Regions from separate parts of the Ewingella allii genome, predicted to be linked through region 3. Evidence: predicted binding sites of a transcription regulator. Region 3 holds the regulator's gene; each other region holds the start of a gene.
The links. The regulator PurR, encoded in region 3, represses purine synthesis genes. The targets are predictions, from matches to a motif close to CANGCAAACGTTTGCNTG.
Positions count from the first base shown of each region.

Region 1: a site for PurR is predicted at 3,790-3,807, ahead of serA (phosphoglycerate dehydrogenase). Genes of this name have one in related genera too.
Region 2: a site for PurR is predicted at 3,598-3,615, ahead of purM (phosphoribosylformylglycinamidine cyclo-ligase). Genes of this name have one in related genera too.
Region 4: a site for PurR is predicted at 3,937-3,954, ahead of purL (phosphoribosylformylglycinamidine synthase). Genes of this name have one in related genera too.

Region 1 covers NZ_JAWUDN010000003.1:241,199-248,526, reverse strand. Annotated here, with positions in the region: gene zapA (cell division protein ZapA) at 155-484, shown strand; RNA gene ssrS (6S RNA) at 548-731, shown strand; gene SBO83_RS09970 (5-formyltetrahydrofolate cyclo-ligase) at 771-1,367, shown strand; gene asr (acid resistance repetitive basic protein Asr) at 1,669-2,100, shown strand; gene serA (phosphoglycerate dehydrogenase) at 2,423-3,661, opposite strand; gene rpiA (ribose-5-phosphate isomerase RpiA) at 4,056-4,718, opposite strand; gene SBO83_RS09950 (LysR family transcriptional regulator ArgP) at 4,955-5,857, shown strand; gene SBO83_RS09945 (oxidative stress defense protein) at 5,933-6,652, opposite strand; gene argO (arginine exporter ArgO) at 6,779-7,328, opposite strand, start outside.
Region 2 covers NZ_JAWUDN010000002.1:88,346-95,673, forward strand. Annotated here, with positions in the region: gene bepA (beta-barrel assembly-enhancing protease) at 1-60, shown strand, start outside; gene arsC (arsenate reductase (glutaredoxin)) at 97-453, shown strand; gene hda (DnaA inactivator Hda) at 468-1,175, opposite strand; gene uraA (uracil permease) at 1,394-2,686, opposite strand; gene upp (uracil phosphoribosyltransferase) at 2,819-3,445, opposite strand; gene purM (phosphoribosylformylglycinamidine cyclo-ligase) at 3,668-4,705, shown strand; gene purN (phosphoribosylglycinamide formyltransferase) at 4,730-5,368, shown strand; gene speG (spermidine N1-acetyltransferase) at 5,580-6,155, shown strand; gene ppk1 (polyphosphate kinase 1) at 6,472-7,328, shown strand, end outside.
Region 3 covers NZ_JAWUDN010000001.1:675,858-683,185, reverse strand. Annotated here, with positions in the region: gene rnt (ribonuclease T) at 1-157, shown strand, start outside; gene SBO83_RS03320 (Grx4 family monothiol glutaredoxin) at 248-601, opposite strand; gene SBO83_RS03315 (NlpC/P60 family protein) at 1,086-1,952, shown strand; gene cydH (cytochrome bd-I oxidase subunit CydH) at 2,153-2,428, opposite strand; gene purR (HTH-type transcriptional repressor PurR) at 2,579-3,604, shown strand; gene punR (DNA-binding transcriptional activator PunR) at 3,662-4,567, opposite strand; gene punC (purine nucleoside transporter PunC) at 4,727-5,941, shown strand; gene cfa (cyclopropane fatty acyl phospholipid synthase) at 6,305-7,328, shown strand, end outside.
Region 4 covers NZ_JAWUDN010000002.1:359,448-366,775, reverse strand. Annotated here, with positions in the region: gene SBO83_RS08415 (PTS transporter subunit EIIC) at 1-983, shown strand, start outside; gene yfhb (phosphatidylglycerophosphatase C) at 988-1,626, shown strand; gene tadA (tRNA adenosine(34) deaminase TadA) at 1,782-2,303, shown strand; gene mltF (membrane-bound lytic murein transglycosylase MltF) at 2,305-3,771, opposite strand; gene purL (phosphoribosylformylglycinamidine synthase) at 4,048-7,328, shown strand, end outside.

The sequences.
Region 1 (7,328 bases), on a different contig from region 3:
TGGCCGGCAAATGCACTGGACAAACATCCAGCAATCAGTTCGTCATGGGGTTGTAACCTGGTATTGAGATAGTTATAGTGAGGCCGCTTCCAACGACCTGTGCGAGTCACAGTGCTTGTGTTGGCGCGGCGTTCAAAGAAGGCAGGAAGGTGGCATGTCTGCACAACCGGTAGATATTCAAATTTTTGGCCGCTCGTTAAGAGTGAATTGTCCGCCAGAACAACAAGAAGCATTGAACATGGCTGCTGAGGATCTTAATCAGCGGTTGCAAGATCTTAAAGTTCGCACTAGAGTCACCAATACAGAGCAGTTAGTTTTCATCGCGGCACTGAATGTGTGTCACGAACTTGCTCAAGAACGGTTGAAAACCCGTGACTATGCCTCCAATATGGAACAACGTATTCGGATGCTGCAACAAACCATCGAGCAAGCTTTGCTCGAACAAGGTAAGATATCGGAACGCGAAGGGGCTCCTTTCGAATAAGTTCGATGACTCATACTAAGTTGTTGATTTGCTCGTCACAGGCAGTCAGCAATGAGTAAAAAAATTTCTCTGAGATGTTCGCCAGCGGGCCCGTCCCCTGAGCCGATAATTAGTACCAACAGAATGTGATGATCCGTAATCGGTGCGCATGCTCGGTCCGTCCGAGAAGCCTAAAGATTGCGACAGCACGTTCACCTTGAACCATGGGTTCAAGGGTTACAGCCTGCGACGGCATCTCGGAGATTCCCCTTTCTAGTCGGTACACCCCATTTTGGTTGTTGTATCTATGTCGAACACTCCCCAGCACGCATCAATCCGCCAACAGATTCGCACTGAAGTCCGTCAACGCAGAAAAAATCTTACGTCCGAGCAGCAAAGTCTCTTTGCCCAGCAAGCCGCTGAACGCGTGGCGACACATCCGCGTATTCAAGCTGCCAGCACGATCTCTGTGTTTCTCTCTTTTGATGGCGAACTGGATACCGCGCCGATGATTCAGCGACTATGGCAAGAAGGCAAGCACCTCTGCCTGCCGGTGCTGCACCCTTTCACACCCGGCAACTTACTTTTTCTGCGCTATGACCCCGACACCACTCTGGTACGCAATAAGCTGAAGATCCTCGAGCCGTCCCTCGACGCCACGCAGATTGTACCTTTATCCCAATTGGACATTATCCTTACGCCGCTGGTCGCCTTTGATAGCCACGGGCAGCGTTTAGGCATGGGCGGCGGCTTCTACGACCGCACGCTGGAAAACTGGCAGGACGGCGGTCCCTATCCCATCGGGCTGGCGCATGATTGCCAGCAGGTGGAAAGCCTGCCAGTAGAGCATTGGGATGTGCCTCTGCCTGAAGTGATCACCCCTGGCAAAGAGTGGCAGTGGTAGGATTCGTCTAATCCCGCGGTTTAACCTTCATCTTTTCGCCCCCTCCCCCTGGTTCTAACCCTTTATGTTCTCCTTATGTATGCAATAAGTTCAGTATGTTGTAACTAAGATAGTATTTTGTACATAACCAAAGTCACATGAAAACTTTAATTAATTGATATTAATGGTTTTTTAGAATTGTACAGAGCGTTACACGCCGAAACCAATCACTCACGGACAACGCGGTTCGACACGCCTATTATTCTTCCATCGGCCCCGCAGTGGGGTAGACACTTAAACCGAAATTCTTGAGGAATTAAACATGAAAAAAGTATTAGCTCTGGTTGTTGCCGCTGCAATGGGTCTGTCTTCTGTAGCTTTCGCTGCTGACACTACTGCTGCACCAGCTCCTGCTGCTGCGCCAGCTGCAACTACCGCTGCTCCAGCGGCTGCTGCTCCAGCTGCAAAAGCACCAACTAAGCATGCTGTTAAGCATAAGAAAGCACACAAGAAAGCGGCCCAGAAAGCCCAAGCTGCTAAGAAACACAAAAAAGCGAAGAAAGCCGCACCAGCGCAGAAAGCCCAGGCTGCTAAAAAGCACGTAAAACACGCTAAGAAAGCTGCTCCAGCACAGAAAGCCCAGGCTGCTAAAAAGCACGTAAAACACGCTAAAAAAGCTGCTCCAGCACAGAAAGCTCAGGCTGCTAAAAAACACGTGAAACATGCTAAAAAAGCTGCTCCAGCAGCTAAATAAGTAAGAAGTCTTGGTGAGATTATTCACTCACTGTTAGTAAGACTGATTATTCAACACCCGGTTCGCCGGGTGTTTTTTTCTCTGGTTTACTATCTTGAGGGGCTGATAATGATGCTGCGCCGCTACCTTTTTGAAATCACACTCAGTTCTTTGATCCTCTGTGGTCTGATCACCCTCTCCTTCCTGATGCAGTTCGAAGTGCTCTAATACTCAGCTTTCGCTTTTCCCGCAATTCCCCTCTCTCCAAACCCAAAACTCGCCAAATTTTAGACATAAAAAAACCGCCTTGCGGCGGCTTTGTTATTCATTTCAGCCAATCAAATCAGTACAAAAGACGCGCGCGAATGGTGCCTGGAATGGCCTTCATCAGCTGAAGCGCAGTCGACAGCGTCGCGGTATCGGTTTCAACATCGATAACCACGTAGCCAATCTGCGGGCTGGTCTGCAAGTACTGCGCGGCAATGTTGATCCCCTGCTCGGCGAAGATCTGGTTGATGCTGGTCAGCACGCCCGGACGGTTTTCATGGATATGCAGCAAGCGGCTGACGTTTGCGCCATGTGCTGGCAGAGAGGCTTCTGGGAAGTTAACGGCTGATAGGGTGGAACCATTGTCAGAGTATTTCGCCAGTTTGCCCGCCACTTCCAGGCCGATACCTTCTTGCGCTTCCATGGTTGAACCACCGATGTGCGGAGTCAGGATCACGTTATCAAACTCGCACAGCGGAGACTCGAACGGGTCGCTGTTGGTGGCTGGTTCTTCCGGGAAAACGTCGATAGCCGCGCCGGACAGATGCTTGCTGCGCAAAGCGTCGCACAGCGCCGGAATGTCAATCACCGTGCCGCGCGAGGCGTTAATCAGCAGTGCGCCCGGCTTCATCTGTGCCAGTTGATCGGCACCGATCATATCTTTGGTGTTCAGGGTTTCTGGTACGTGCAGTGTGACGACGTCGCTGGTTTGCAGCAGTTCGTTCAGGCTGGCGATCTGTTGCGCATTGCCCAGTGGCAGTTTGCTTTCGATATCGTAGAAGAAGACGCGCATCCCCAGCCCTTCGGCCAGAATACCCAGCTGTGTACCGATATGGCCGTAACCAATGATACCCAGACGCTTACCGCGCGCTTCGAACGAGCCGACGGCCAGTTTGTGCCACACGCCGCGGTGTGCTTTGGCGTTGGCCGCAGGAATACCGCGCATCATCAGCAGCATTTCGCCCAGCACCATTTCAGCCACTGACCGAGTGTTAGAGAACGGCGCGTTGAAGACCGGAATACCGCGCTTAGTGGCTGCATTCAGGTCAACCTGGTTGGTCCCGATGCAGAAACAGCCTACGGCAACCAGCTTTTCAGCGGCGGCGAATACTTCTTCAGTCAGTTGAGTACGCGATCGGAGTCCAACAAAGTGCGCATCACGGATCGACTCTTTCAGCGATTCGTTATCTAAAGCACCTTTGTGAAATTCAATATTGGTGTAACCCGCGGCGCGGAGTGTATCAACCGCACTTTGGTGGACGCCTTCCACTAACAAAAATTTAATCTTGTCTTTCTCAAGTGATACTTTTGCCATTTCCCGACCCTATTTGTTCTGACTGATTATTCTGACTGACGACGTGTGCAAACGATGGTGTTTTTAAAGCTGACGTGGCGGCCGTGAGGCAGCAACATAGCCAACATAACAAAAAATTCGCCATCATCAATACAAACGATTGCCTCGTGGCTAGCAGAAGCCTCAGTCAGCCGAGGGCTTTACAGAATTTAATGCTGAGGAAGAAATTTGCAGCCGGATGTTACCGAGGTATGGGGCAGGAATGTGACATAAGTCACCAAATTCGGCCTTGCGAAGAAAAGATGATTCAGGCGGTAAATTATCATCTTCATAACATTGCATTATGACCGCAGCATGACTGGCTGCGACGAAACTCGCGCAGCCAGATCTTCTACTTATCGCTCAGGCAGTCAGATCACTTTAGCGTGACGGTTTTGACCCCATCTGCGGTGCCGACCAGCGCGATATCCGCGCCACGGTTAGCAAACAGACCGACGGTAACCACGCCCGCGATGCTGTTGATCTTATTTTCCAGCGCGATGGCATCGAGAATCGACAAGTTGTGCACGTCCAGAATCACATTGCCATTATCAGTGATCACATTTTGGCGATACTCAGGCAGGCCGCCCAGCTTGACCAATTCGCGCGCCACGTAAGAACGCGCCATCGGGATCACTTCGACCGGCAGTGGGAATTTGCCCAGCACGTCGACCTGTTTGGACGCGTCAACGATACAAACAAACTTCTTACTGATCGCCGCGATAATCTTTTCACGCGTCAGTGCCGCACCGCCGCCTTTGATCATCTGCATCTGGTGGTTAATTTCATCGGCACCGTCAACGTACACCGCCAGTTCATCCACTTCGTTGCTATCGAAAACGTGGATACCCAAGCTTTTGAGTTTGGCGGTCGAGGCGTCTGAGCTGGAAACCGCACCTTCGATTTGATGCTTGATGGAGCCTAATGCGTCAATAAAATGGGCGGCGGTAGAGCCGGTGCCAACACCAACAATGGTGCCTGGAGTCACGTAGTCAAGCGCGGCCCAACCAACTGCTTTCTTTAATTCTTCCTGAGTCATCATGGCTTCTCTGCTGTTTTGCATACGGGGAACGACGCCAATGATTATAAAGCATGTCCCCGCAAATTGGGCAGTCGCCTTCCGAGCCAGATCACACTTATATAAGTCGGCAGGGCAAGTTATGGCGCAGCGTCAGCTGGCAATAACTTGCGGGGAGAGCCGTTTTAGTCCACCCCAAATGCGCTAAATCTGTGGCATAGTGTTTTAATAAATTAAATCCAAGGGACAGAACTCCGATGAAACGCCCAGACTATAGAACGCTTCAGGCGCTGGACGCTGTGATCCGCGAGCGCGGTTTTGAGCGCGCCGCGCAGAAGCTTTGCATCACTCAATCGGCGGTATCTCAACGTATCAAGCAGCTCGAGAATTTGTTCGGCCAGCCTCTGCTGGTCAGAACCGTACCGCCGCGCCCGACTGAGCAAGGGCAAAAATTGCTGGCGCTGTTACATCAGGTGGAACTGCTGGAGGAGGAGTGGCTGGGCAATGACAGCGGCACCGACAGCAATGACACTCCGCTGCTGCTGTCGCTGGCGGTCAACGCCGACAGTCTGGCGACTTGGCTGCTGCCCGCGCTGAAATCCGTGCTGGTCGACTCGCCCATTCGCCTGAACTTGCAGGTGGAAGACGAAACGCGCACCCAAGAGCGCCTGCGTCGCGGCGAAGTGGTGGGCGCAGTGAGTATTCAACCGCAGCCTTTACCGAGCTGTCTGGTGGACCAACTGGGCGCGCTGGACTATCTGTTTGTCGCCTCCAAGCCCTTTGCCGATCGCTATTTCCCCAACGGCGTGACCCGCTCGGCGCTGCTCAAAGCCCCGGCCGTGGCCTTTGACCATCTCGACGATATGCATCAAGCCTTCTTGCAGCAGAACTTCGATTTATCGCCGGGCAGCGTGCCGTGCCACATCGTTAACTCGTCAGAAGCCTTTGTGCAGCTGGCTCGTCAGGGGACCACCTGCTGTATGATCCCACATCTGCAAATCGAGAAAGAGCTGGAAAGTGGCGAACTGATCGACCTGACGCCGGGCCTGTTTCAGCGCCGGATGCTGTTCTGGCACCGTTTCGCGCCAGAAAGCCGCATGATGCGTAAAGTCACTGACGCCCTGCTGGCCCACGGCCGTCAGGTGCTGCGTCAGGATTGATTGGCATTCTAGCCAACAAAAAACCCGCCGAGGCGGGTTTTTCTTTTTAAGCATTAAACTTAAGCATTCAACGACTTAGCGTTGCAGCTCAAACACTACGTCGACCTGATCGTCAAAGTGGATGCTTTGCTGCTCGTACGTTTGCGCCGCGTCGCTCTGGGCAGAGGCTTCAGCCGCTTTGTACATACGCGCTACCGGCATTGGCTGGTAGTTGGCGACGTGGTAGCGAATGCTGTAAACCGGGCCGAGCTTGGCGTGGAAGCCTTCGGCCAGTGATTTAGCCTGCTCTGTTGCGTTATCAATCGCTTTCTGACGAGCCTGATCGCGGAAGCTTGCTGGGTTCGCCACCCCAAGCTCTACCGAGCGAATCTCATTTAGGCCGGAGCTTAGCGCGCCGTCCAGCAGGTCATTCAGCTTATCCAATTGACGCAAAGTCACCTGAACCTGACGCACTGCACGGTAGCCTTTCAGCTCGGTGCCGCCATCTTTCAGGTAGTTATATTCGGGTTGGGTGCTCAGGTTAGCGGCGTTGATGTCCTTCTTCTCAATACCGTTCTTCTGTAGGAATGCAAAATACTCTGCCACGCGCTGGTCAGCCTGTTTCTTCGCTGACGCGGCGTCCTTGGCCGATACATTGACTTCAATCGCCAGTGTCGCAATATCCGGCGTTGCGTCCACGCTGGCAGTCCCTGACGTTACTACGTGGGGACCCGCAGGTACCTCAGCAGCCTGAAGTGCAGCAGGTAACGTCCCTAATCCCAACATTGCAGCCATCGCCAATGCTTTTAATTTCACAGTGCCTCCATTAATCATTCCAGATTTGGCATTAAACTCGTTCACTAACCTCAAAACCCTAGCATAGTAGAGCAATTAACAGGGGAAGATTAGAGACAAAATCTTAAAAATGCCCGGCGGGAAAGTTTACATGTGCAGCGTTTGGCGAGCCAGTTGAACGGCAATTCCCCACATAATCGCGCCGACCACGAAGTTAATCACTCGCTGCACTTTGCCACTGTTGAGCCAAGGGGAGAGCATCGCGGCCAGTATGGCCAAGCCGAAGAACCAGATACCCGACGCCATCACGGCACCCAGCGCAAACCACGAGCGCTCGTCGCTGCTCAGGCTGCCGCCGAGGCTGCCCAGCACCACGAAGGTATCGAGATAGACGTGCGGATTGAGCCAGGTCACGGCCAGCACGCTGACCACGATTTTCCAGCGGCTCTGCTTCGCCACTTCCGCCTGTGCGAGTTCAGGATTTTTGGCAAAGGCCGTGCGAAACGCGCCCCATCCGTACCACAGCAGGAAGGCCACCCCGCCCCAGCTCACCAGCGCCAGAATGGTCGGTGACTGGCTGAGCAGCGCGCTGCCGCCGAAGATGCCGGCGCAAATCAGCAGGGCGTCGCTGATGGCGCAGAGCGAGGCGATCATCAGGTGATATTGTTTACGAATCCCCTGATTCATTACAAAAGCG
Region 2 (7,328 bases), on a different contig from region 3:
GCCCGTATTGACCAGTTGCGCCAGCTACAGAAGCGCTTCCGCCAATATCAAAAGGGCTGATTGGACGCTGAGCAATAAACAGAGAGGAAGAACCTTATGCAACATGATGTCGCGATTTATCACAATCCGCGCTGTAGTAAGAGCCGAGAAACGCTGAAGTTACTCGAAGATAAAGGCATTAAGCCGGACGTGATTTTATATCTTGAAACGCCGCCGTCGGTGGATACGCTGAAAGAGCTGGTGAAGAAGCTGGGGTTTGATTCTGCGCGCGATTTAATGCGTAAAGGGGAAGAGATTTATAAAGAGGAGAATCTGGCCGATCCGGCGCTGAATGAGCAGCAGCTGCTGCAAGCCTTGGCCGATCATCCACGTTTGATTGAGCGCCCGATCGTGCTGTCGAAAGGTAAAGCGCGGTTGGGACGCCCGCCTGAGCAGGTGCTGGAGATCCTGTAAATCGGCGAACCGAATTACAGGTTAAGAATATCTTTCACAAAGGGGATCGTGAGTTTGCGCTGTGCCGTGATGGAAGCTCTGTCGAGCTGATCAAGCGTCATAAACAGCGTGCGCATCTCGCGATCCAACCTCTTCAGCAGGAAGCGACCGACGTCCTCCGGCAGTTCAAACCCACGCAGTTTCGAGCGCAATTGCAGCGCCTGCAGCTTCTCTTCGTCAGACAGCGGCTGCAACTTGTAGATTTGCCCCCAATCCAAACGCGAAGCGAGATCAGGCAAGCTGAGATTAAGCTGGCGCGGCGGGCGATCCCCGGTAATAAACAGTCGGGTACGGCCGGTTTCTAAAATGCGGTTATACAGGTGGAACACGGCGGCTTCCCACTCGTCATCCCCCGCAATCCCTTCAATATTGTCGATACAAACCAGCGCCAAATGTTCCATGCCATCAAGCACTTCCGGCACGAAATAGGCGCGTTTATCCAAAGGCACATAGCCTACCGCTTCGCCACGCTGGGAGAGTTCAGCACAGGCTGCGTGCAGCAAATGGCTGCGGCCACCGCCCTCGCGCGACCAGAAATAGATGTAAGTGCCGTGCTCTTGATGCAGCGCCGTTTGAATGGCAGAAAGCAGAGAGGGGTTCTCCCCCGGATAAAAACTGGCAAAGGTTTCATCATCAGGAAGATAAAGTGGCAGGGAAAGCTGTGCCGGCGTATTCAGAAGCACCTCAACCAATACGGCTTATAAACCGCAAATGTTGTTATCAACAAAAAGTCGTATCTCATGGTTATTTTTCGGGTTGTTGCCGCCATAAACAGAAAGCGGGCAACGGCAGAATTCTAGCATAGGATCCTGCCGGAGTTGAACTGTGCCCCGCACAACCGCTTGCTAACCGAGCTAATCGCCGGGTGGAGGATCCCGCAACCGGCGATTAGCGGGAAGATTTACGCTGGGCGATCCTCACGTTCATCTTCTATATCAATGATTTCTTCTTCGCCGCGCACCAGTTCAATCACTTTGAACAGCAGGCTGAGGAAGATACCGACGATGGTCGCCAGCGCCATGCCTTTCAGCTCCGCAGCGCCAATGTGGATTTTCGCGCCGCTGACGCCGATGATCAGAATAACCGCGGTGAGGATCAGGTTCTGCGCTTTGTTGTAATCCACTTTGGACTCAATCAGCACGCGGATACCCGAGGCACCAATCACGCCGTACAGCAGCAGAGAAACGCCGCCCATCACTGGAACCGGCACGGCCTGAATCGCCGCTGCCAGCTTGCCGATGCAGGACAACATAATCGCCAGAATCGCCGCGCCGCCGATAACCCAGGTGCTGTAGACCTTGGTGATCGCCATTACGCCGATGTTTTCGCCATAGGTGGTATTTGGCGTAGAACCAAAAAAGCCCGACAGCACGGTGGATAAACCATTTGCCAGCATCGAGCGATGCAGGCCCGGGTCGCGCAGCAGATCCTTTTTGACAATATTCGCCGTCACCACCAGGTGCCCGACGTGCTCGGCAATCACCACCAGCGCGGCGGGTAGAATAGTCAGGATCGCCACCCACTCAAAGCGCGGGGTGTAGAAGGTTGGCAGCGCGAACCAGTGGGCAGATTCAATGGTAGACACATCCACCACGCCCATAAAGAATGACAGCGCATAGCCCACCAGCACGCCAATCAGAATCGGGATAATCGCCAGGAAGCCGCGGAACAGCACCGAGCCGAGCACCGTCACGGCCAGCGTTACCATGGAAATGGTAATGGTGGTGGAATCAGCCGACGCGCCCTCGGCAGGCAGCAATCCGGCCATGTTGGCGGCAACCCCCGCCAGCTCTAACCCGATGACGGCAACGATTGCGCCCATCGCCGCAGGAGGGAACATGACGTTTATCCAGCCAATCCCGGCCTTTTTCACAATCAGCGCGACTAAGCAGAACAGCAGGCCGCAGACGATAAACCCACCCAGCGCCGCCTCATAGCCCATCGGTAATAACAGCAGGACCGGCGAAATAAACGCAAAGCTGGAGCCGAGATAAGCGGGAATTTTGCCCTTACAGACAAACAGATACAGCAAAGTGCCGATGCCGTTGAACAGCAGCACCGTGGCCGGATTAATTTTAAACAGGATCGGCACCAGCACCGTGGCACCGAACATAGCGAACAGATGCTGGAAACTTAGGGGAATGGTCTGCAACAGCGGCGGGCGCTCACTTACCCCAATGACGCGACGTGTCATGAATAGATCCTCTCAAAGAGTTGGCGATTATAGGTGTCATGTTTCAGCCGTGGCGGCCTGATGAAAAGGTAAAACCCTGATAAAAAATCAAAAAAAAGCCGACTTCTCAGTCGGCTGCTTTGTAACGAACGCTTATTTAGTACCAAATATCTTGTCGCCCGCATCGCCGAGGCCCGGCACGATGTAACCATGCTCATTTAACCCTTGGTCAATGGAGGCGGTGTACAGCTCAATGTCCGGGTGCGCTTTCTCTAACGCGGCAATCCCTTCTGGAGCAGCAACCAGTACCAGCACTTTAATGCTCTGGCAGCCAGCTTTTTTCAGCAAGTCGATCGTGGCAATCATCGAGCCGCCGGTCGCCAGCATTGGGTCAACCACCAGCGCCAGACGCTCTTCAATATTAGAAACCAGCTTCTGGAAATAAGGCACAGGTTGCATAGTTTGTTCGTCACGGTAGACGCCCACCACGCTGATACGCGCGCTTGGAACGTGCTCCAGTACGCCTTCCATCATGCCCAGGCCGGCACGCAGAATTGGCACTACAGTGATTTTCTTACCTTTGATCTGATCGATTTCTACCGGGCCGCACCAGCCTTCGATAGTCACTTTCTCAGTTTCTAAATCAGAAGTTGCTTCATAGGTCAGCAGACTCCCCACCTCAGAAGCCAGTTCGCGAAAACGTTTCGTGCTGATGTCATTCTCACGCATCAGGCCCAGCTTATGTCGCACCAGCGGGTGTTTCACCTCAACGATCTTCATTTTTATTTCTCCTAAGGTGGTTGTGCTGCAAAAAAAAATCGCGAGATTATAACGCCTTTTTTTTTGAACGCCACTGCCAATAGCCTGATCGCGGTCAATAGAATGTCGATCAACAGTATAGACAGCAGAATGACTCTCAACCTCACAAGCCCCTCGCAAACGTTTGCCTTGGCTGTTAGAATTGCCGCGTTTTATTTTACCAACCGCCTTGGGGATTACGCAGTGACCGACAAGACCTCTCTCAGCTATAAAGACGCAGGTGTGGATATCGATGCAGGTAACGCATTAGTAGACCGCATCAAAGGTGTAGTAAAACAGACTCGTCGTCCGGAAGTGATGGGCGGATTGGGTGGTTTTGGTGCCCTGTGCGCGCTGCCGCAAAAATATCGTGAACCTGTGCTGGTTTCGGGTACCGACGGCGTTGGCACCAAGCTGCGTCTGGCAATGGACTTGAAACGCCACGACACTATCGGCATTGATTTGGTCGCCATGTGCGTTAACGATTTGATTGTTCAGGGTGCTGAACCCCTGTTCTTCCTCGATTATTACGCCACCGGTAAGTTGGACGTCGACACCGCCGCCAGCGTGATCACCGGGATTGCCGAAGGCTGTAAGCAGTCTGGTTGTGCATTAGTCGGCGGCGAAACCGCTGAGATGCCGGGCATGTATCACGGCGAAGATTACGACGTGGCAGGCTTCTGCGTGGGCGTGGTAGAAAAGTCAGAAATCATCGATGGCAGCAAAGTGGCTGACGGCGATACAGTGATTGCTCTGGCAGCCAGCGGCCCGCACTCCAACGGCTACTCGCTGGTGCGCAAAATCCTCGAAGTGAGCAAAACCAATCCAGAAACCACGGATTTGGCCGGTAAGTCTCTGGCAGATCATCTGCTGGCACCGACCAAAATCTATGTGAAATCGATTCTGAAATTGATTGAGCAAGTTGAAGTTCACGGCATCGTGCATCTCACCGGTGGCGGCTTCTGGGAAAATATCCCACGCGTGCTGCCGGATAACACCCAAGTGGTGATTGACGAAGCAAGCTGGCAGTGGCCGGACGTGTTCAACTGGCTGCAAACTGCCGGTAACGTCAGCCGCCACGAAATGTACCGCACCTTCAACTGTGGTGTGGGTATGTTGGTTGCTCTGCCTGCTGAGCTGGCCGATGAAGCCGTGGCCTTACTGAATGATAATGGCGAAAAAGCGTGGAAAATTGGTAGCGTAAAAGCCTCTAATTCCGAAGAACGCGTTATCATCAAGTAAATTCGACTACAGACAGGTGTTGAGATGAAAAGGATCGTGGTGCTGGTATCAGGCGAAGGGAGTAACCTTCAGGCGCTGATTGATGCCTGCCAGCAAGGACGTATTTACGCGACGCTCAGCGCCGTCTTCAGTAATAAAGCCTCGGCATTCGGGCTGGAACGGGCGCAGTCGGCCGGTATTCCCGCCCATGCATTAGATGTAAAATCCTTTGCCGACCGCGCGGCGTTTGACGTCGCGCTGGCCGATGCCATCGAGGCTTATAATCCTGACTTAGTCGTGCTTGCGGGCTACATGCGCATTCTCTCGGCTGAGTTCGTTCAGCGTTTCGCTGGGCGGATGCTCAATATTCACCCTTCCCTGCTACCAAAATATCCCGGTCTACACACCCATCGTCAAGCGATTGAAAATCAAGATGAAGTTCACGGCACTTCCGTCCACTTCGTGACTGAACAACTCGACGGCGGTCCGGTTATTCTGCAAGCCAAGGTGCCGGTTTTCAGTGATGACAGCGAAGATGAGCTGGTTGAACGCGTGCAGACGCAGGAACACAGCATCTATCCGCTGGTGGTAAGTTGGTTTGTCGATGGTCGTTTAGCGCTAAAAGATGGCGTGGCCTACCTCGACGGTAATCCGCTACCAGAGCAGGGTTACGCCGCAGATTAAACTGCCCGCAGGCGATGATTTCACTATAAACCGGCCACGTGCCGGTTTTTTGTTTTATATCTGTTTACGTTCGTTTACATATTGACCGCTATAATGACTGCGTGAGTGCACGTTTAAAGTCGTTTGTGTGCTCACCTTTTCTTAAAACAGGACTGTTTAAAGAGCCTAGTTTCTAAAAAGTATCCGAATAAACGACATTTCGGGAAATTTTATGTTTAGCAAGACCCACGTCAGATTACGTCCACTGGAAAAAGACGATTTGGCGTTCGTTCACCGTCTCGATAACAACGCAAGCATCATGCGTTACTGGTTCGAAGAGCCTTATGAAGCTTTTGTCGAACTGACCGACCTCTACAACAAACATATTCATGACCAAAGCGAACGCCGTTTTATCATTGAATATGAAAGCGGGCCTGTTGGTCTGGTGGAGTTAGTCGAGATTAATCACATACACCGTCGTGCTGAGTTTCAAATCATTATTGACCCCGCTCATCAAGGCAAAGGGTTTGCCGGTGATGCCGTCAAGTTAGCGATGGACTATGCGTTTTCCGTTCTTAACCTCTACAAGCTGTATTTAATCGTCGATAAAGAGAACAAAAAGGCGATTCATATCTACAACAAGTTGGGCTTTGAAGTGGAAGGCGAACTGAAACAGGAATTCTTCGTTAACGGGGAATACCGCAGCGCCATCCGTATGTGTATTTTCCAACCGCAATTCTTGGCGAAGTACAAAACCAAGCCGGCGGAATCCAAACGCGTTGATCCTATCGGCGCAGGCGTGGTTTAACCGCCCTATTAGCGGTGAACAAGCTGCTTTTCTAAAGCGTATCTTCATGAGATATCTTGTTCACCGCTAAGCTTTTTCCTCTCTCGTTACGCCATTTAATGCTCACTTTCCACCCTCTGATTTAACCTCCGCTTTGTATTGGACTTTCCTGTCAATCTTTCGCAATATTGGTAGTAGACACTAGGCCCCTCTCTCTCAATATTTTCCATTAGAGATATGTCGAACATCCACAGGATGTGAGCTGGAAATAGCGAGATTTTCCCTGGTGATTCATCGTGATAACGCTGAATGTTGGGCCATAAAGAATGGAGTTAAAATGGGTCAGGAAAAGCTTTATATAGAAAAAGAACTGAGCTGGCTGTCCTTCAATGAACGTGTTTTGCAGGAAGCGGCAGACAAAAGCAATCCTCTGATCGAACGCATGCGTTTTTTGGGCATCTACTCCAACAATCTGGACGAATTCTATAAAGTTCGTTTTGCCGATTTAAAACGCCGAATTTTAATCAGCGAAGAACAAGGTTTTATCGGCGCGTCTCGCCATTTGCTGAAAAAGATTCAGGCCAAGGTTCTGCGCATCGACCAAGAGTTTGACAGTCTTTACAACGACCTGCTGCTAGAGATGGCGCGCAACCAGATTTTCTTGATCAACGAACGCCAGGTGTCTGAAAATCAGCAAAATTGGCTGCGTCAGTATTTCAAACAGCATCTGCGCCAGTTCATCACGCCTATTCTGATTAATCACGACACCAATCTGGTTCAGTTCCTCAAAGACGATTACACCTATCTGGCAGTCGAAATTATTCGCGGTGAAGAGATCCATTACGCGCTGCTGGAAATTCCATCAGACAAAGTGCCGCGTTTCGTTAACTTACCGCCAGAAACGCCGCGCCGCCGCAAGCCGATGATCTTGCTGGATAACATCCTGCGCTACTGCCTTGATGACATCTTTAAAGGCTTCTTTGATTACGACCAGCTCAACGCCTATTCGATGAAAATGACCCGCGACGCCGAGTACGACTTGGTGACGGAGATGGAATCGAGCCTGCTGGAATTAATGTCTTCGAGCCTGAAACAGCGCCTGACCGCCGAGCCGGTGCGCTTTGTTTATCAGCGCGATATGCCCGATGACATGGTCGAGCTGCTGCGCGGTAAACTGGGGATCTCTAACTATGA
Region 3 (7,328 bases):
CGACAGCAGCCAGGCGCACTCGGCGCTGTATGACACCGAGCAGACGGCCAAGCTGTTCTGTGAACTGGTAAACCGCTGGAAGCGTCTTGGTGGCTGGCCACTGCCGGTGGGCGATGAGACTGCAGCGCCGAGCGAGACAGACAGTCAGGCTGAATAAGTGGGCTTGGCGGAATTCGACAGATAAAAAAAGAGCGGCTCAGATGGCCGCTCTTTTTATTTGCTCTGCTATTACAGCGGGAGCCTGAAATTACTCAGGTTGCTGCTCTTCAGAAGATTTGTATTTCTCAGCAGTTTCTTTGATCAGCTGCTGTAGCTCACCGCGCTGGTACATTTCAATCACGATGTCGCAACCGCCAACCAGCTCGCCGTCTACCCACAGCTGCGGGAAGGTTGGCCAGTTAGCATATTTTGGCATTTCAGCACGGATATCTGGGTTTTGCAGGATATCAACGTAAGCGAAACGCTCACCACAGGCAGAAAGAGCCTGAACCGCCTGAGCAGAGAAACCGCAGCTTGGCAGCTTAGGTGAACCTTTCATGTACAGAAGGATTGGGTTTTCGGAAACCTGCTTCTGGATCTTTTCAATAGTTGGTGTGGTCATTTCTTGCTTCCTCAAGCCAAAGCTGGCTGTCACGGTCATTACTCATTATGCGCAGGCTGCTTATGGGAACCCGCAGCCTTTGTCGCTTGTCTTCTATTGTAACGATGGCTGGCATGGGATAAAAACGCCATTTTTTGCAGGGTTTTTCTCCACTGCGCCATGCATTATTCAACTGCCTGTGCCATTTTTATTAAAATGCCTCACAGGTCGCAAAAATAAACAGTCATTCAGAATAACATTTTTGCCTAACAAATTTAACTGCCGAATGAGCCTTCCGCACGGCATAGAGCATTATTTCAACTCACTGAAATATGGTGCTTTTAAAACCGTTTAATGACTATTTTCTCAGCATTTAAAATGCTATTAACTTTTTCTCACAATATGATCTAGAATCGAGGCATTTCGTGCTGTTTTGTCCGGTTCATTTGGGCAATACTCTGACATCTATGATGTTTAACTTTGGGCCAATATTGGTAACGACGCCATGCGTTTATTGATTACGCTTTCCGTACTGCTATTTACCCAGCTATTTCTTAATTTGGCGCACGCAGCGCCAAACGCTAACGTTTCCGCCGATCATAAGAAAAGCCACGTGAGTCAGGCTAAACCCGATGAGCGCCGAAAGCGAAAAGCCGTGGCCAAGACCAGTAAAAAGTCCAAGGCAGAGCCGGTAAAAGAAGAAAAAACCAAAACCAGTAAAACGAAAGAATCGAAAGAAACGAAAAAGGCCGCACCGGCCAAGCTTGCTCACCATCAGCGAGCTGAAAAGAAAATCACCAAAGTCGCGTTACGCAAAACCGAAACCAAAAAAGAAAGTCGAACGCTGGCCAAGAACGAAACCAAAAAGAACGGCAAAAAAGCTTACGGGCGTCACCGAGGTGACAAAGACGTTCTGGCAAAAAACAGTAAACCCATAACATTAAGCGCCGCGCACAAAAAACGTTACCAACACGCGCAGCAAACAGCGATGACCAAGTTGATGCATCAGGTTGGCAAACCTTATCGCTGGGGTGGGACTTCACCGAATACCGGATTTGATTGCAGTGGTTTAGTGTATTACGCCTATAAAGATTTGATTCGCATTAAAATGCCGCGCACCGCTAACGAAATGTACCACCTTCGTGACGCGGCGCCGGTTAAACGCGGTGAACTGGAGAGTGGCGATTTAGTCTTCTTCAGGATCAGCAAGCGCGGCGCAGCAGACCACGTGGGCGTGTATCTCGGCAACGGCAAGTTTATCCAGTCACCGCGAACCGGTGAAGATATTAAAATCACCTCCTTGGGTGACGATTACTGGCAAGATCACTATGTTGGCGCGCGTCGCGTCATGACGCCTAAAACGATTCGTTAAGTCGGCCCCACCGCTAATCAGTCACTGAATAGCATTTAACGAAACGCTTATGAAATTGTTGAGTCAAATTCGAGCACAGCAAGACGAAAACAAAAAGGGCGATCCCAGTGATGGGGTCGCCCTTTTCTCTATTTATTTAACTTTTCTAACTAGAACCGAACACGGTTTAACGCGCCTAAGCCCTACTCGGAATGAGAGGATTAGTGCATTACCGCCGTGAAGCTAAAGGCCAAAATCATTGCCAATGCGCCGACTGTCGTGATCAATGCGAATTTCAGATTGCTGTCCATGAAAACTCCTTGTGGATCAAATGCGGCCACGCCGTAAGCCATACAGTTTGTGTGCCAAAGCAGTTTCTCACAGTTTCCCGCTAAAATCTCGTGATCATTCCCTGCCTTAACAAGACTTTTTACTTCCCCTTTTCCGCGATATAAGAGAAAATTCGCGGTTACCACGCTGCGTGCCGGTCGATTCATCCCGATGTTCTTTCAGACAGCTGTCCTTTTCTGAAAAACCCACCAACGATTTCACTGCGCTTTTATTGTTCAGCAGTCAAATCCACGCAAGCAAACGATTAACATAATGCTAACGTGCCAGAGCACGTCGGTACAGGAGTCATTCTTTTCATGGCAACGATAAAAGATGTCGCAAAGCGGGCTGGCGTTTCCACCACTACCGTGTCGCACGTCATCAATAAAACACGTTTCGTCGCCGAAGAAACTAAAGCCGCCGTGCAGACTGCCATTAAAGAGCTGCACTACTCGCCTAGCGCCGTGGCTCGCAGCCTCAAGGTTAATAACACCAAGTCTATCGGCTTGTTGGCAACCTCCAGCGAAGCGCCCTACTTCGCCGAAGTTATCGAAGCCGTTGAAAATAGCTGCTTCGCCAAAGGCTATACGCTGATTTTATGTAACTCGCACAATAACCTCGATAAGCAACAGGCCTATCTGGCGATGCTGGCGCAAAAGCGCGTCGACGGCTTATTGGTGATGTGCGCCGAATACCCGGACGCCCTGTTGGACATGCTCGAAGAGTATCGCTCCATCCCTATGGTGGTGATGGACTGGGGCGAAGCGCGCAAGAATTTCACCGACAGCATTATTGATAACGCCTTTGAAGGCGGCTACATGGCCGGGCGCTATCTGATTGAACGCGGTCATCGCGATATCGGCGTGATCCCCGGCCAGCTAGCCCGCAACACCGGCGGCGGTCGCTTCCAGGGCTTCGTCAAAGCCTTAACCGAAGCCAATATTCCGCTGCGCGAAGAGTGGGTAGTGCAAGGGGATTTCGAGCCGGAATCCGGCTATCAGGCGATGCACAAGATTTTGATGCAGAAGCAGCGCCCGACCGCCGTTTTCTGCGGCGGCGACGTGATGGCGATGGGGGCAATCTGTGCCGCTGACGAAATGGGCCTGCGCGTGCCGCAAGACATTTCGGTGATCGGCTATGATAACGTGCGTAACGCGCGCTACTTTTCTCCAGCCCTGACCACCATCCACCAGCCGAAAGAGCGTCTGGGCGAGATGGCCTTCACCATGCTGCTCGACCGTATTGTCAGCAAGCGCGAAGAGTCGCAAACCATCGAGGTTCATCCGAAACTGGTTGAGCGCCGCTCAGTGGCCGACGGCCCGTATCGCGACTATCGTCGTTAATAGCGCGCCGCGAATAAAATAGTGAACCGACCAACGCCTGCTCCCATGCAGGCGTTTTTAATTGCGCAACCACTCCTGATTCATGGTTTCACTGTCGCCGAGATAGTCCAGCAGCCACGCCAGCGCGGGCGACTGATTGCTTTGGTCCCACGTCAGGCAGCAGGCGCTTTCCGGGAAATCCGTAGCCAGTTGCAAAACGCGAAGCTTATCCTGCTCGAGCCATTTATCCACCATATGGACGGGCATCATGCCGACACACAGCCCCGCGCACAGGCACTCAATGGCGCAGGTCCAGTCCGGCACCACCAGCCGACGCTGATTATCCAAGGTCCAGGTATCGCGCTTGGGTAAGCTACGCGAGGTGTCTTCCAGACATAGCGCGGGGTACTCTCGCAGCTGGTCGTCAATCAGCGGCGCGGGCAACGCCGCCAGCGGATGGCTCGGGCTGACCACGCAGTGCCAATCCATAAAGCCCATGTCGCGAAAGCTAAAACGCCCGCCGGTGGGCACCGCGCGGGTGGCGCCGATGGCGACGTCAGCGCGGCCATCAACCAGCGCATCCCACACGCCGTTGAACACTTCGGAATGAATAATCAGCTCGGTGTCCGGGAAGGTGCGATAGAAATCCGTCACTAGCCGCCGCGCCCTTTCTGGCTTAACTATACGGTCAACCGCCACGCTGAGCTGGCCGCGCCAGCCATTTGCCACCTGCTGGCACTGGCGGCGGGTCGCCATCATTTTTTTGATAAGCAACCGCGCATCCTCGACAAAAACCTGCCCGGCCGGGGTTAATTCCACATCGCGATGGCGGCGCTCAAACAGCGGCACGGCCAGCCACTGTTCCAGTTGGCGGACGGTATAACTCACCGCCGAGGGCACGCGGTGCAGCTCCACGGCTGCCGCGCTAAAACTGCCGGTGCGCGCCACGGCGTCTACCACTTCTAACGAGTATTCTGACCACATTTCATTCGCCCCCGGCTTGCTTTCAATATTTTTGATAGAACACTGCAAATATTAGCGTTTCACAACGCCTTTACCAAACACTTAAACTTCTCAGGAGTTTTCCTGCATTTGTTTGCCACCACGTAACGTCATTGATACATCGCATCTAAGAAGAGAAAAATGAAACCCTCCTTTGGATTTATGCTCTACCTCGCCGGGCTGAGTATGCTGGGCTTTTTAGCCACCGATATGTACCTGCCTGCATTCAGCGCGATGCAAACCTCCTTAGTCACCACGCCGGGCCTGATCAGCGCCAGCCTCAGTATCTTCTTAGGCGGCTTTGCCATTGGCCAACTGGTCTGGGGGCCACTCTCCGATCGCATGGGTCGCCGCCCGGTACTGATTGCCGGACTGACGCTGTTCGCGCTGGGCTGTCTGGGGATGCTGTGGGTTGAAAATATTTATCTGCTGCTCGGTCTGCGCTTCCTGCAAGCCATCGGCGTGTGTGCTGCGGCAGTGAGCTGGCAGGCGCTGGTGGTTGATCGCTACTCGTCTGAAGTGGCGAAACGCACCTTTGCGACTATCATGCCGCTGGTCGCGCTCTCTCCAGCGCTCGCCCCGCTGCTTGGTGCATGGGTGCTTAACCATTTCGACTGGCAGGCCATTTTTGCCCTGCTGTTGGCCGTCGGCGTGCTGTTGCTGGCCTTCTCTTTCCGCATTAAAGAAGCCAAAAAAGCCAGTGGCGAGAAAAAGGCTGACAACATCAGCTTCTTCCGCCTGATGGCTTCGCCAGCGTTTAGCGGCAACGTGATGATTTACGCTGCGTGTTCGGCCGGTTTCTTTGCGTGGCTGACGGGTTCACCCTTTATTTTGAGTGATATGGGTTACACGCCGGGAGTGATTGGTCTGAGCTATGTTCCGCAGACAATTGCATTTTTGGTGGGGGGCTTCGGCTGCCGTTTGCTGATCGCCAAAATTGACGGCAACCGCATTCTGCCTTGGCTGCTGGCGGGTTACACCCTGAGCGTCGTGGCGCTTTATCTGGTGGCAGCCCTGACTCACGCCACGCTAATCACCCTGCTCATTCCCTTCTGTTTAATGGCTTTGGTGAATGGTGCGTGCTATCCAATTGTTGTAGCAAATGCATTAATGTCATTTCCTGCTAATACAGGCAAGGCTGCTGCACTGCAAAATACACTACAATTAGGTTTGTGTTTTGTTGCCAGCCTGTTGGTTTCCACTTTTATTGCCCTGCCACTTCTGGCCACGGTGACGGTAATGCTTGGCACCGTTGTCTTGGTTGGACTGGGATTTTTTATGGCCAAAAAAGGTGAGAAACAGGCGACTGCGGTAGCGGTAGCTGCCGGAGGAGAATTATCGCGAAACGATGCTTAACATGCTAACGGATCGTCATAATTACCCTCTGTAACAATCACTTAAAGTATATGCTCGCCCCGCACGATTTATTATTGAGAATGCGGAAAGGCGGGCATATACTCAATCGAACCTAAAAAAATAACATTTTACCAAAACTTTTATCACAACTTGTTGTCGATGCGGGGAGTGCATCACACTTTATAAAATGGATTTTTCACCCATACTCTTGGTGGCAGTGGGTGTTCTTCTAATTATTTCCTCTGTTCATAGTCGCATATCAGACAAGGCGGATTAACCGTCTGTTCTCATAATGACCTGCATAAATTGCCTAATATTTTCTTGGCAGGTTAATAAGTCAGAAGAGAAAGTGATGGAGAAGCTATGAGTTCATCGTGTGTAGAAGACCTGAGTATTCAAGATAATCAATGGTATCGCATCGCCAATGAAATGCTCGGGATGGCCGATATCCAGATTAATGGTACTCGACCTTTTGATATAAAAGTAAAAAACCCTGATTTCTTCAAGCGTGTTTTACAGGAAGGTTCTTTGGGTCTGGGCGAAAGCTATATGGACGGCTGGTGGGAATGCGAACGTCTTGATATGTTCTTCCAGCGGGTCATTAACGCCGGTCTTGAGACTAAACTCCCGCGCCATTTTAAAGATACACTCCGCATTGCAGCCGCACGGCTAACCAATCTTCAATCCAGAAAACGCGCCTGGATTGTGGGCAAAGAGCATTACGACTTGGGCAACGACTTGTTCAGTCTGATGTTAGACCCCTATATGCAATATTCCTGCGGTTACTGGAAAGACGCGACCACGCTCGAACAGGCTCAGGAAGCAAAATTAAAAATGATTTGCGATAAGCTGCAATTGAAGCCGGGCATGCGCTTGCTCGACATCGGCTGTGGTTGGGGTGGGCTTTCGGAATTCGCAGCGAAAAATTACGGCGTTAGCGTTGTTGGAGTCACTATCTCTGCTGAGCAACAAAAAATGGCACAAGAGCGCTGCAAGGGCCTCGACGTCACTATTTTGCTGCAAGACTACCGCGACCTGAACGATCAGTTTGATCGTATTGTGTCCGTGGGCATGTTCGAACACGTGGGTCCGAAGAATTATCAGACTTACTTTAACGTGGCGAAACGCAATATTAAGCCAGACGGGTTATTCCTTCTGCATACTATTGGTTCGAATAAAACCGACCTTAACGTTGACCCGTGGATCGATAAGTATATTTTCCCTAATGGCTGCTTGCCTTCCGTTCAGCAAATCGCGCAAACCAGTGAATCACTGTTTGTGATGGAAGATTGGCACAACATCGGGGCGGATTACGACAGGACGCTGATGGCGTGGTATGAACGTTTCCAGCAGGCATGGCCTTCTCTGGCAGAACGTTACGGCGATC
Region 4 (7,328 bases), on a different contig from region 3:
TAGCTTCCGGCCTGATCATGGGCATTATCAACTTGCTCAAGCGGCCGGACATTGCTGGCTCTCTGGCGCTGGATTATCCCAATATTCTGGGGCTGCTGGGGATCTTCGGCGGGGCGATTTTCGCCATCATGAACATTCTGGTGGGGGTTAACGCGGCGCGAGTGTTTGGTGGCTCACAGGCCATGGGCGGCGTGATGGCGGGAATTCTTTCCAGCCCGGCGTTGGCGCAAATTACCCTGTTTGGCGAAGCGCTCCAGCCGGGGCGCGGCGGGGTGATCGCGGTACTCTTCGTGGTCGCGCTGATGTGCTGGCTGGAAAAGCGGCTGCGCCAATGGCTGCCGGAGTCGGTCGAGCTGATCCTCAATCCGCTGATCACCACCTTGGTCACTGCCACGCTGGCGATTGTGATCCTCCAGCCGCTGGGCGGGGTTATCTCCGACGCCATCGCGCACGGCGTGAATATGGCGATCGATAAGGGCGGCCTGGTGGTTGGCGCAATTCTCGCCGGAACCTTCCTGCCACTGGTGCTTTCTGGGCTGCATCAGGGTCTGGTGCCGATCCACGTGGAGCTGATTCAGGCCCACGGCTCCAACCCGCTGCTGCCGATTTTAGCCATGGCGGGCGTCGGGCAGGTGGGCGCGGCCATCGCCGTTTATATGAAAACGCGCAACGCACGGCTGAAAAAAGTGATTAAAGGTGCTCTGCCTGTCGGTATTTTGGGCATCGGCGAGCCGCTGATTTTCGGCGTGACTCTGCCTCTGGGCCGACCTTTTATCGGCGCATGTTTGGGCGGAGCGGTCGGCGGTGCGCTAATCTGTTATTGGAAAGTGGCGACGGTGATCACTTTCGGTATCTCAGGTTTGCCACTGGCGCTGACCATTGTGTCGGGAAAAGTGGTGTTGTACCTCGCTGGGATATTGATTACCGTATTAGCCGGATTTATTTTCACCTGGATGATGGGGTTCAACGATCCCGAGGAGTAACGCATTGGGCGCGAAGGCGGATCGGCGAGTAGTATTTTTTGATTTGGATGGCACGCTGCACCAGCAGGACATGTTTGGCTCATTTATGCGCTTCCTGCTGTGGCGGATGCCGCAAAACCTGTTGTTAGTGGCGCCGCTGTTACCTGTGGTCGGTTTAGGCATGTTGATTCACGGTCGCGCCGCGCGCTGGCCGATGAGTCTGTTGCTGTGGTCAATCACCTTCGGGCACAGCGAGGCGCACCTGAAAGACCTCGAACTGCGCTTTGTGAACTGGTTCCGCCAGAAGGTGGTAGCGTTCCCGGTGGTGCAGCGACGACTGCGTGAGTACATTGAAAAGCACGACGCCGAAGTGTGGTTAATCACCGGTTCACCGGAAAATCTGGTGCAACAGGTGTATAACGCTTCTCCTTTCTTGCCGCGTATCCGTTTAGTCGGCAGCCGCATGGCGCGCGGCAAAGGCGGTTGGTTACTGCCGCTGCGCTGTTTGGGGGAAGAGAAGGTGGTGCAGCTCGAGCAACGCATCGGCTCTCCGCTGAAACTCTACAGTGGTTACAGTGACAGCAAGCAGGACAACCCGCTGCTGTTCTTCTGCGAGCATCGCTTCAGAGTCAGCAAACAGGGCGAGCTTCAGCAGCTCGAATAGCGGTGTTACATGTCGGGCCGGATAAACCGGCCCGATGCTTTTCCCTCTCTGAATTTCCCTTCTTAAATATCAATTCCCGCGCAGTGCCCGCAATGGTTGGGTAGAGTTAGTGAGAACGCTATAATGGCGGCCGGATAAAAGTAATAGAGGTAAGAGTGACTGAGCAATTCAGCGATGAAGATTGGATGCGCTACGCGTTGAATCTGGCCCTTAAGGCGCAGGACGAGGGGGAAGTGCCGGTGGGCGCCGTGCTGGTGCTGGACAATCAGGTCATTGGCGAAGGCTGGAACCGATCGATTGGCCATCACGATCCTACGGCTCACGCCGAGATCATGGCGCTGAGAGAGGGTGGGCAGAAGGTGCAAAACTATCGCCTGTTGGACGCCACGCTGTATGTGACGCTTGAACCCTGCGTGATGTGCGCCGGGGCGATGATCCACAGCCGCATTCGCCGCGTGGTGTATGGCGCGACTGATCTTAAAACCGGCGCGGCGGGCTCACTGTTAGACGTGCTGGGCCATCCGGGTATGAATCATCAGGTGCAAATTGAGGCGGGCGTGTTGGCGGACGAATGTTCGGCCATGCTCAGCGCGTTCTTCCGTTGGCGGCGCAGCCAGAAAAAGGCGTTGAAGCAGGCGCAGCGCGCCGCCCAGAGTGACGCTACCGATTTAAGCTAAATCACGGCGCAGCGGCGAGCACCTGTGTAGCTTCAACGGCGGGATAACCAGCACCCAGTTGAGCCTGCAACGCCGCCTGCTGCGCTTGTTTCTTCTCTTTCTCCATCAAATACCCCACCAGACTGATCTGATAGCGACGGATATTCTCAACATAATTATAAGCTTGCGTGCCCCTGGCATACCCATAGGTGGTGCGGGAGAAGTAGCGCTTCTGATTGAGCATCGGCAGGCGCTGTTTGACGTCCAGCCAGCTATCCGGATTACCTTTCTGATCCGCCGTCAGCTTACGGGCATCGAGCATGTGCCCATACCCCATATTGTAAGCCGCCAGAGCGAACCAAATGCGCTCATCCTGCGGAATGCTGGTGGGCATCTTGTCCATCAGGCGTGAGAGATAGAGCGCGCCGCCCTGAATGCTTTGTTCGGCGTCGGTTCGGTCATCGACGTCCAGCCCCGATGCTGTGGCGCGGGTCAGCATCATCATGCCGCGCACCCCGGTCGGCGATTTGGCCTGCGGATCCCAATGCGACTCCTGATAAGAGATGGCCGCCAGCAGGCGCCAGTCAATGTCTCCGGCGTATTTCTCAAACAGCGGCTGCAGCGCGGGCAGGGTGGTGTCTATGGCTTTGAGGAAGGTGCGGGTATCCACATAGTCAAACTCGCCAACGTGGCCGAGATACTTCTCCTCTAGCTTCTCCAGCGTGCCGTCTTCAGAAATTTGGCTGAAGAAGTCCAGCATGGCGGCGTACAGGCTGTCGTCGTCGGTTTTCTTGCTGAAATACCAGGTGACCGGTTCGTCGGCGGTGACGTTAAAAGCCACGGCCAGACGCGGGTAGACGCGCTGCATCAGCGCCACGGTCACGGAGTCGCCCATGGTATAGGCGAGTTTACCGTCGGCCACCTGTTGTAGCAGATCGCGAGGTGACAGCTTATCGGTTTCGGTCCAGGTCAGGTCCGGGAACTTTTTTTGCGCGGTTTGCAAGGTGGCGACATGGGCGGTGCCGGCGGAGACGGTCAGGGACCCTTTCACATCGTCGAAAGTTTTCGGACGTGCGGAACCCTGGCGATACAACAATTGTTGTGATACCGAATAGTATTCAGGCCCGGTGCGATACGCATTCAGACGCTCGACATTGTAAATCAGACCGGAGGCAATCAGGTCGGCCCGATTGCTGTCCAGATCATTGAACATCGCGTTGACATTATTATGAGGTGACATGACAAGCGTCACACCAAGATAGTCGGCAAAGCGTTTCGCCAGTTCGTAGTCGAATCCGAGGTTTCCGTCTGGGCTGTTGAAAAAAGTCAGCGGAGAATTTAGCGTCGTTACGCGCAGCTCTCCGCGAGACTTTATCTGTTCTAGTTGGTCACCTTCGCCACGATGCCACGGCACGGTCGGCCATAAAGCCAACGCCATCAGCAACGCTGCGAGACCCACTAGAAAGTAATTTAATTTTATGCGCGTCAAATAGTTATCTCTCTGCGGCGCTATTATTTTTTTGAGCTTATGCTCTCTACTTACTATGGTTATATTCCCAGTGCCGACGCATTTTGCTCAACAAAACGACAGCCTGCAACTTTATTCATAATATCCATGGATAAGGTAGGTGTTAGTGAATATATCAATATTCACTACGCAAACGGTTTCGTCAGGCTCCGGCTTTCTTTATAATAGCCCGCGTTTTCCCCCTGTTGCGCCCAATGAAGCACTACGGTCAGTTGCTTCGAAGACGAGAGATCTGTGATTATGGAAATACTGCGTGGTTCGCCCGCTTTGTCGGCTTTTCGTATTAATAAGTTATTGTCCCGCTGTCAGGATGCTCATCTCCCCGTCAGTGATATCTATGCCGAATATGTACACTTTGCTGACGTCAGCGCGCCGCTGAATTCGGACGAACAAACCAAGTTACAACGCCTCCTCAAGTACGGTCCTTCTCTCGCTGAACATGCTCCTGCTGGCCGCCTGCTGCTGGTCACGCCGCGCCCGGGCACTATCTCTCCCTGGTCTTCCAAAGCCACCGACATTGCGCACAACTGCGGTTTGTCTCAGGTATTGCGCCTTGAGCGCGGTCTGGCGTTCTACGTGCAGGCACCAAGCCTGACCGACGAGCAGTGGCGTCAACTGGGTGCCCTGCTGCATGACCGTATGATGGAAACCCTTTTTGACCGTTTTGAAGATGCCGAAGCGCTGTTCGCTCAGCACCAGCCTGCACCGGTGCAGTCCGTGGATATTCTCGGCGAAGGCCGTTCTGCCTTAGAAGCCGCCAATACCAAGCTGGGTTTGGCGCTGGCACAGGACGAAATCGACTATCTGATGAGCGCTTTCACGTCGTTGGGGCGCAACCCGACTGATGTTGAGCTGTACATGTTTGCGCAGGCTAACTCCGAGCACTGCCGCCACAAGATCTTCAACGCCGACTGGATTATCGACGGTCAGGAACAGCCTAAGTCACTGTTCAAAATGATTAAAAACACCTTCGAACACACGCCAGATCACGTGCTTTCGGCTTATAAAGATAACGCCGCCGTGATGGAAGGTTCGCAGGTAGGGCGCTTCTACGCTAACGCTAAAGACGGCCTGTACGATTTCCATCAGGAACAGGCTCATATCCTGATGAAAGTGGAAACCCACAACCACCCAACGGCCATCTCTCCTTGGCCGGGCGCGGCGACTGGCTCCGGCGGCGAAATCCGCGATGAGGGCGCCACTGGTCGCGGCGCTAAGCCGAAAGCCGGTCTGGTGGGCTTTTCGGTTTCCAACCTGCGCATTCCGGGCTTTGAACAGCCGTGGGAAGAGAACTTCGGCAAGCCAGATCGCATCGTTACCGCGCTGGATATCATGACCGACGGCCCACTGGGCGGCGCGGCCTTCAACAATGAATTTGGTCGTCCGGCGCTGGTCGGCTACTTCCGTACTTATGAAGAAAACGTCAACAGCCACAACGGCCCTGAGCTGCGCGGCTACCACAAGCCCATCATGCTGGCGGGCGGGATCGGCAACATCCGCGCTGACCACGTGCAAAAAGGCGAAATCACCGTCGGCGCTAAGCTGATTGTGCTGGGCGGCCCGGCGATGAATATCGGTCTGGGCGGCGGCGCTGCGTCCTCTATGGCTTCTGGCCAGTCTGATGCGGATCTGGATTTTGCTTCCGTACAGCGTGATAACCCAGAGATGGAACGCCGCTGTCAGGAAGTGATCGACCGCTGCTGGCAGCTGGGCGAAGCTAACCCAATTTTGTTCATCCACGACGTCGGCGCGGGCGGTTTATCCAACGCCATGCCTGAGCTGGTGAGCGACGGCAATCGCGGCGGTCGCTTCCAACTGCGCGATATTCTCAATGACGAACCGGGCATGAGCCCGCTGGAAGTCTGGTGTAACGAATCCCAAGAGCGCTACGTGCTGGCAGTCTCTCCGGCCCAGCTTGAGCAGTTCGACGCTATCTGTAAGCGCGAGCGCGCGCCTTATGCCGTGATTGGGGAAGCCACTGAAGAGATGCACCTGTCTCTGGAAGACAGCCATTTCAACAATCAGCCAATCGACATGCCGCTTGACGTGCTGTTAGGCAAAACGCCGAAAATGACCCGCGACGTCACCACCTTGAAAGCCAAGGGCGACAGCCTAAATGCGGCAAACATTCAGCTGACGGAAGCCGTAAAGCGCGTAATGCATTTACCAGCCGTGGCGGAAAAAACCTTCCTCATCACCATCGGCGACCGTACGGTGACCGGCATGGTGGCTCGTGACCAGATGGTTGGCCCGTGGCAGATCCCGGTTGCTGACTGCGCTGTCACTACCGCCAGCCTCGACAGCTACCACGGCGAAGCCATGTCGCTGGGCGAGCGTGCTCCAATTGCACTGCTGGACTTCGCGGCTTCTGGCCGCATGGCCGTCGGCGAAGCGCTGACTAACCTTGCCGCAGTGGAAATTGGCAACCTGAAACGCGTGAAGCTCTCTGCTAACTGGATGTCCGCTGCTGGCCATCCGGGCGAAGACGCTGGCCTGTACGCGGCGGTGAAAGCCGTCGGCGAAGAGCTGTGTCCGGCGCTGGGGATCACTATCCCGGTCGGCAAAGACTCTATGTCGATGAAAACCCGCTGGCAGGAAGGCAACGAGCAGCGCGAAATGACTTCTCCGCTCTCTCTGGTTATCACCGCGTTTGCTCGCGTCGAGGACGTGCGCAGTACGGTAACTCCACAATTGCGCACTGATAAAGGCGACACCGCCCTGCTGCTGGTGGACCTTGGTCTTGGGCATAACGCGCTGGGCGCTACCGCGCTGGCTCAGGTTTATCGCCAACTGGGCGACACGCCTGCCGATGTTCGCAGTGCAGAACAACTGGCTGGCTTCTTCAACGCCATGCAGGCGCTGGTGGCCGATCGCAAGCTTCTGGCCTACCACGACCGTTCTGACGGCGGCCTGCTGGTGACGCTGGCAGAGATGGCCTTCGCGGGCCACTGCGGCCTGAATGTGGACATTGCCGCCTTGGGTACAGATGCGCTGGCGGCGCTGTTCAACGAAGAGCTGGGCGCTGTGATTCAGGTTCGTGCTGAGGACCGTGCCGCAGTCGAGGAAACGCTGGCGAAATTCGGCCTTGGCGACTGTTCTCACTATCTGGGCAGCGTCGAGCAGGGCGATCGTTTTGTTATCACTCAGGGCGACAAGCCGGTCTACAGCGAAAGCCGCACCACGCTGCGTACCTGGTGGGCGGAAACCACCTGGCAGATGCAGCGTCTGCGCGATAACCCTGAGTGCGCCGACCAAGAGCATGAAGCCAAAACGCATGATCGCGATCCGGGCCTGAACGTGAAGCTGAGCTTCGCACCAGATGAAGACGTGGCTGCGCCTTATATTGCTAAAGGCGCGCGCCCGAAAGTGGCGGTGCTGCGCGAGCAGGGTGTCAACTCACAGGTTGAAATGGCGGCGGCGTTCCACCGTGCTGGTTTTGATTCCATCGACGTCCATATGAGTGATCTGCTTAGCGGACGCCGTGACCTGCAAGATTTTCACGCGCTGGTGGCCTGCGG